2 linked regions of the Variovorax sp. PBL-E5 genome follow. The protein of the gene in region 2 interacts with the protein of the main gene of each other region in a pairwise test. Links are inferred from orthologs where the notes say so. Each region holds a gene or a part of one and is shown on either strand. Other genes may lie near its edges.

Region 1 (3,406 bases), 600 kb from region 2 along the record:
TCACATGCGCATCGGGCGAAGCGTAGGCGCGGATGGTGTTCATCGCCAGCTTCGATTCGCTCAGCTTGAGCGAACCCTTCGACGCCGTCACCAGCACCAGCACGCCCTTGGCGCCCGAGAGGTCGATGCCTTCGAGCAGCGGGCAGGCCACGGCCTGCTCGGCGGCGATGCGCGCGCGGTCCGGGCCGCTGGCCGCGGCCGTGCCCATCATGGCCTTGCCGGGCTCGCCCATCACGGTGCGCACGTCCTCGAAGTCGACGTTGACGTTGCCGTACTCGTTGATGATCTCGGCGATGCCGCCGACGGCATTCTTGAGCACGTCGTTGGCATGCGCAAAGGCCTCGTCCTGCGTGACCTCGTCGCCCAGCACTTCGAGCAGCTTCTCGTTCAGGATCACGATCAGCGAATCGACGTTGGCTTCGAGCTCGGCCAGGCCGGCATCGGCATTGGTCATGCGCTTGCCGCCTTCCCAGTCGAAGGGCTTGGTCACCACGCCGACGGTGAGGATGCCCATCTCCTTGGCCACGCGCGCGATCACCGGCGCCGCGCCGGTGCCGGTGCCGCCGCCCATGCCGGCGGTGATGAACAGCATGTGCGCGCCCTGGATGGCGCCGCGGATGTCGTCCACCGCGACCTCGGCGGCCTCGCGGCCGATCTCGGGCTTGCTGCCTGCGCCGCGGCCCGTGAGGCCGAGCTGGATGGTCTTGTGCGCGTTGCTGCGGTTGAGCGCCTGCGCGTCGGTGTTGGCGCAGACGAACTCCACGCCCTGCACCCTGCGCTCGATCATGTGCGCGACCGCGTTGCCGCCGCCGCCGCCGACGCCGATCACCTTGATCTGCGTGCCCTGGTTGAATTCTTCGACTTCGATCATTTCGATGGCCATTTTCTGACTCCTAAATTTGCAGTTGCCGTGTATATGAATTGAATGTTCTTCTAGTAACCGGAAGGATTCTCAGGATGGTGGCCCGGTTCGTCGCCATCGCTCGTTGAAATGCCGTTGCGGACTTCCGCGCGCCAGCCAGAGTGGGTAGAAGTTCATGATCAGAAATTCCCCACGATGAAATCCTTGAAGCGGCCAAACGCGGTTTTGACCGAGCCGTTCTTCTGCGCGACCTTGAAGCCGCGCAGCCGCGCATAGCGCGCTTCCTCGAGCAGCCCCATCACGGTCGCGGCGCGCGGCTGCGCGACCATGTCGGACAGCGCGCTCGAATACTTCGGAATCCCTCGGCGCACCGGCTTGAGGAAGATGTCCTCGCCGAGCTCGATCATCCCGGGCATCACCGCGCTGCCGCCGGTCAGCACCACGCCCGAGGACAGCACCTCTTCGTAGCCCGACTCGCGCACCACCTGCTGCACCAGCGAGAAGATCTCCTCGACGCGCGGCTCGATCACGCCGGCCAGCGCCTGCTTGCTCAGCATGCGCGGGCCGCGGTCGCCGAGGCCCGGCACCTCGACCTGGGTCTCGGGGTCGGCCAGCAGCTGCTTGGCGTAGCCGTTCTCGACCTTGATGTCCTCGGCGTCCTTGGTCGGCGTGCGCAGCGCCATCGCGATGTCGCTGGTGATCAGGTCGCCGGCGATCGGGATCACCGCGGTGTGGCGGATCGCGCCGTTGGTGAAGATCGCGACGTCGGTGGTGCCGGCGCCGATGTCGACCAGCACCACGCCGAGCTCGCGCTCGTCCTCGGTCAGCACCGCGAGGCTGGAGGCCAGCGGGTTGAGCATCAGCTGGTCGACCTCGAGGCCGCAGCGGCGCACGCACTTGATGATGTTCTCGGCCGCGCTCTGTGCACCGGTCACGATGTGCACCTTGGCTTCGAGCCGCATGCCGCTCATGCCGATCGGCTCCTTGACGTCCTGGCCGTCGATCACGAATTCCTGCGGCTCGACCAGGAGCAGCCGCTGGTCGCTGGAGATGTTGATGGCACGCGCCGTCTCCACCACGCGGGCCACGTCGGCCTGCGTGACTTCCTTGTCCTTGACCGCCACCATGCCGCTCGAGTTGATGCCGCGGATGTGGCTGCCGGTGATGCCGGTGTAGACGCGGCCGATCTTGCAGTCGGCCATCAGCTCCGCTTCCTTGAGCGCCTGCTGGATGCTCTGCACCGTGGCGTCGATGTTCACCACCACGCCGCGCTTGAGCCCGTTGCTGGGCGCGATGCCGAGGCCGGCGAGCTTGAGCTCGCCGTTGGGCAGCACCTCGGCCACCACCGCCATCACCTTGGCGGTACCGATGTCGAGGCCGACAACCAGGTCTTTGTATTCCTTGGACATGAAACTTCCTCTGTTCGCTATTTCTTCTTCGCGTCCGGTGCGACCGTGGTCACGCCGTGCAAGCGCAATGCGTAGCCATCGTTGTGCCGCAGATCGGCGCCCTCCACCGCGGCGAGCGTGCGCCCGTAGCGGCTTGCCACCGGCGTCACCGTGCGCAGGAAACGCTGCGTACGGGCCACCACTTCATCGCCCGACCCGCGGCCGAGTTCGATCACCGCACCGGTCTCCAGCACGACGCGCCAGCTGCCGCGGCTCGACAGCGAGAGATCGTCGATCGTCAGGTCGTAGGGCTGGAACAGCGGCTGCAGCACGCGGTACATGCCCAGCACCTGGCCGGCCTGCTCGATCGGCCCGTCCAGGCGCGGCAGGTCGTCGTCGACCTCGGCCACGTTGGCCTCGAACACCTCGCCGAAGCCGTTGATCAGCTTCGAGTCGGCGTCGTCGCCCCAGTGCGCGACCGGCACCTGCTCGGTCAGCGTCGCGCGCAGCTTGTTCGGAAACTCGCGCCGCACCACCGCCTTGCGCACCCAGGGCACCGACTCGAAAGCGGTGCGCGCGCGCGTCAGGTCGATGGTGAAGAAATTGCCCGACAGCTGCGGCGTCACGTTGGCGCGCAGGGTGACGGCGTTGTTGTGCGTGATGTCGCCGTCGACCTTGATGCCGGCGATCGGAAAGAAGGGCTGGCGCAGCACCCACCACGCGCCCGCGGCCAGCAGCACGAGCACGAACGACGCGAACACCAGCGCCGCGGTCGCGTTCATGAGCTTGACGTCGAAGGGCACGGGGATGCTGTCGGTCATCAGACCTCCGCCTTCGAATCGAGCGTGGCCGAGGCCAGCACGCGCAGGCACAGGTCTTCGTAGGCGATGCCCGCCGCGCGGGCCGACATCGGCACCAGCGAATGGGTGGTCATGCCGGGCGAGGTGTTCATCTCCAGCAGGAAGGGCTTGCGATCGCTGGCGCGGATCATCAGGTCGGCGCGGCCCCAGCCGCGGCAGCCGAGCTGGTGGTAGGCCGCCAGCGTGATGCGCCGGATCTCCTGTTCTTCCGCCGGCGGCAGGCCGCTCGGGCAGTGGTACTTGACCTCGTCGGTGAAGTACTTGTTCTGGTAGTCGTAGGCGCCTTCGGGCGCAGC
Region 2 (3,407 bases):
TCCAATGCGCGTGAGAAGTCTTCGGCCGGCCGGTCCAGCGAGGTCGAGTCGCGGTCCGGGTCCGGGCCGCACATCGCGGACAGCAGCAGGGCGCAGTCCTCGGCGGAGCGTGCCATCGGCCCGGCCTGGTCGAGACTGGAGGCGAACGCGACCATGCCGTAGCGCGAGGCGCGCCCGTAGGTCGGCTTGATGCCGGTCACGCCGCAGAAGGAGGCCGGTTGGCGGATCGAGCCGCCGGTGTCGGTGCCGGTCGCGGCTGGCGCGAGGCGCGCGGCGACCACGGCGGCGCTGCCGCCCGAGGAGCCGCCCGGAATGCGCCGCGGGTCCCAGGGATTGCGCACCGGCACCGCGCGCTCGAAGCCGACGGCGGGCACGGCGACGTTCTCGTTGGCCGAGCCCATCGCGAATTCGTCGCAGCTGAGCTTGCCCAGCGTCACGGCGCCGGCCTCGGCCAGCCGGCGTACCACGGTGGCGTCGAAGGGCGAGCGGTAGCCGGCCAGGATGCGCGACCCTGCGGTGGTCGGGAAATCAGTGGTGACGAAGATGTCCTTGTGGGCGATCGGCACGCCGGCCAGGGCCGGCGCGTTGCCGGCGGCGAGCTGTGCGTCGGCCGCGCGGGCCCGGGCCAGCGTGAGGTCTTCGTCGATGGCGACGAAGGCACCCAGGTCCTGATGGCGGCGGATGCGGGCCAGGTGGTGCTGTGCGGCCTCGACCGCCGAGACTTTGCGTTCGCGCAGCGCCGTGGCCAGCCCCGCCACGCCCAATTGATGCAACGCTGCGCTCATTCGATCACCTTCGGCACCAGGAACAGCCCGTTCTCGACCGCCGGCGCGCTGCGCTGATTGGCTTCACGGTTGTCCGGCTCGCTCACCACGTCGTCGGCCAGGCGCAGCGTCACGTCCTGGACCGCGGCGACCGGATGGGCCAGCGGTTCGATGCCGGCGGTGTCGACCGCCCGCATCTGCTCGACCAGGTCGAAGAAGCCATTGATCTGGCCGCGCATGCGTTCGCTCTCCTCGGGTGCAAGCTGCAACCGGGCGAGCGAGGCGATGCGCGCAATATCGGAAGAAGTGAGGGACATCGAAAAAAACGAGAGAACGAACGGCGTACAACAGTACGACAGACCCCATAAAGAGGTGCACCGAACACTGGAGCGACAGGGGGATTCGGGTATTATCCCGCCTTTGCCGCAACCCCCGCGAACGCGGCGGCCTTTGCCGCAAAAACGTTTCAAACCACCCCGTCAAACGACCCAGCAAGAGGGCGACGACATGCCGACGCGCATGCCGTGCTCCAGAGGATTCCACCATGTTTGGAGCTTTCCGTCGGTACTTCTCTACCGACCTCGCGATCGACCTCGGCACCGCGAACACCCTGATCTTCGCGCGCAACAAGGGCATCGTCCTGGACGAGCCTTCGGTCGTCGCCATCCGCCACGAAGGCGGCCCGCACGGCAAGAAGGTGATCCAGGCCGTGGGCCGCGAAGCCAAGGCCATGCTCGGCAAGGTGCCCGGCAACATCGAGGCGATCCGTCCCATGAAGGACGGCGTGATCGCCGATTTCGTGATCACCGAGCAGATGATCAAGCAGTTCATCAAGATGGTCCATCCGCGCTCGCTGCTCACGCCGAGCCCGCGCATCATCATCTGCGTGCCCTGCGGCTCGACCCAGGTCGAGCGCCGCGCCATCAAGGACGCGGCCGAGGCTGCCGGCGCCACCTCGGTCTACCTGATCGAGGAACCCATGGCCGCGGCGATCGGCGCCGGCCTGCCGGTGTCGGAGGCCAGCGGCTCGATGGTGGTCGACATCGGCGGCGGCACCACCGAGGTCGGCGTGATCTCGCTCGGCGGCATGGTCTACAAGGGCAGCGTGCGTGTCGGCGGCGACCGCTTCGACGAGGCCATCATCAACTACATCCGCCGCAACTACGGCATGCTGATCGGCGAGCCGACGGCCGAAGTGATCAAGAAGACCATCGGCTCGGCCTTTCCGGGCTCCGAGGTGAAGGAAATGGAAGTCAAGGGCCGCAACCTCAGCGAAGGCGTGCCGCGCAGCTTCACCATCAGCAGCAACGAGGTGCTGGAAGCGCTGACCGATCCGCTCAACAACATCGTCTCGGCGGTCAAGAACGCGCTCGAGCAGACGCCGCCCGAGCTGGGCGCCGACATCGCCGAGCGCGGGATGATGCTGACCGGCGGCGGCGCGCTGCTGCGCGACCTCGACCGCCTCCTGGCCGAGGAAACCGGCCTGCCGGTGCTGGTGGCCGAAGACCCGCTGACCTGCGTGGTGCGCGGCTGCGGCATCGCGCTCGAACGCATGGACCGTCTCGGCAGCATTTTCACGAGTGAGTAGCTCGCCCCCAGGCTTCGCGCACTTCGTGTCGCTGCGCCTTCCCCCTGCCGGGGGCGGCGCCTGCGGACCGGCGGAGCCGGTTCCGCGGCACCTCCCGAACATACCAATAAATAGCGCTGCCTTCTCGGCGACTCTCGTGGCATAAAGCATCATGCCGCTCGGCACTCTTGATCGCACTGCCCCGCCCCTGTTCAACCAGGGGCCGTCGGCGCTCAGCAAGCTGATCTTCTTCAGCGCGCTGGCGCTGTTCCTGATGGTGGCCGATGCGCGCTTCAACATCGTGCAGCCGCTGCGTGCGGGGATCGGGGCGGTGCTCTATCCGATCCAGTGGCTGGCGCTCAAGCCGGTGCAGCTGATGGTGGGCGGCGGGCGCTACCTCGAAGACTTGCAGGCCGCGCAGAACAACGAGGCGCAGGCGCGCAAGGCGCTGGCGCTGCAGTCCGAGCGCGCGAGCCAGGCCGACACGCTGGCGCAGGAAAACGCGCGGCTGCGCTCGCTGCTCGAACTGCGCCAGACCACGCAGACGCCCGGCCGGGCCGCCGAGGTGCTCTACGACACCGCCGATCCTTATACGCGCAAGGTGGTGATCGACCAGGGGATGACCAACGGCATCGCCGCCGGCTCGCCGGTGATCGACGAATACGGCGTGATCGGCCAGGTCACCCAGGTCCTGCCCTTCACCAGCGAGATCACGCTGGTGATCGACCGCGATCTGTCGATGCCGGTGCAGAACACGCGCACCGGCGCGCGCAGCGTGGCCTTCGGCGATGCCAGTGCGCATGGCGGCGGGCTGGAGCTGCGCTTCATGGCGGCCAATGCCGACCTGCAGGAAGGCGACATCCTCGCCACCAGTGGCGTCGACGGCGTCTACCCGGCGGGGCTGCCGGTCGCGAAGATCGACCGCATCGAACGGCGTGCCGATTCCGCCTTCGCGCGCATCCATTGCGTGCCGCTGGCCCACGTGACGGCGGCGCGCTACGTGCTGGTGCTGGCCCCCGCCAGCGTGGCGCCGCGCCCTCCGGCGGCCGCAGCCGACCTGACCCCGGCCGCCAGGA

What was found.
Region 1: the proteins of WDLP6_RS01485 (region 2) and ftsA interact in binary tests that used the Escherichia coli proteins (3 or more experiments, as listed by UniProt). The link is inferred for Variovorax sp. PBL-E5 from one-to-one orthologs.

What each region holds. Positions count from the first base shown.
Region 1 is NZ_LR594671.1:907,452-910,857, reverse strand. Bases 157-3,020 are described here. They hold ftsA (cell division protein FtsA), read right to left. Parts: upstream 2,272-3,020; coding sequence 1,042-2,271; downstream 157-1,041. Other genes in these bases: WDLP6_RS04445 (cell division protein FtsQ/DivIB), read right to left, coding at 2,289-3,020; ftsZ (cell division protein FtsZ), read right to left, coding at 157-883. In the rest of the region: more of ftsZ, read right to left, coding at 1-156; more of WDLP6_RS04445, read right to left, coding at 3,021-3,071; WDLP6_RS04440 (D-alanine--D-alanine ligase), read right to left, coding at 3,071-3,406. UniProt on the Escherichia coli protein: Essential cell division protein that assists in the assembly of the Z ring. May serve as the principal membrane anchor for the Z ring.
Region 2 is NZ_LR594671.1:304,779-308,185, forward strand. What follows is about bases 466-3,330. They hold WDLP6_RS01485 (rod shape-determining protein), read left to right. Parts: upstream 466-1,308; coding sequence 1,309-2,352; downstream 2,353-3,330. Other genes in these bases: gatA (Asp-tRNA(Asn)/Glu-tRNA(Gln) amidotransferase subunit GatA), read right to left, coding at 466-785; gatC (Asp-tRNA(Asn)/Glu-tRNA(Gln) amidotransferase subunit GatC), read right to left, coding at 782-1,081; mreC (rod shape-determining protein MreC), read left to right, coding at 2,504-3,330. In the rest of the region: more of gatA, read right to left, coding at 1-465; more of mreC, read left to right, coding at 3,331-3,407. UniProt on the Escherichia coli protein: Forms membrane-associated dynamic filaments that are essential for cell shape determination. Acts by regulating cell wall synthesis and cell elongation, and thus cell shape.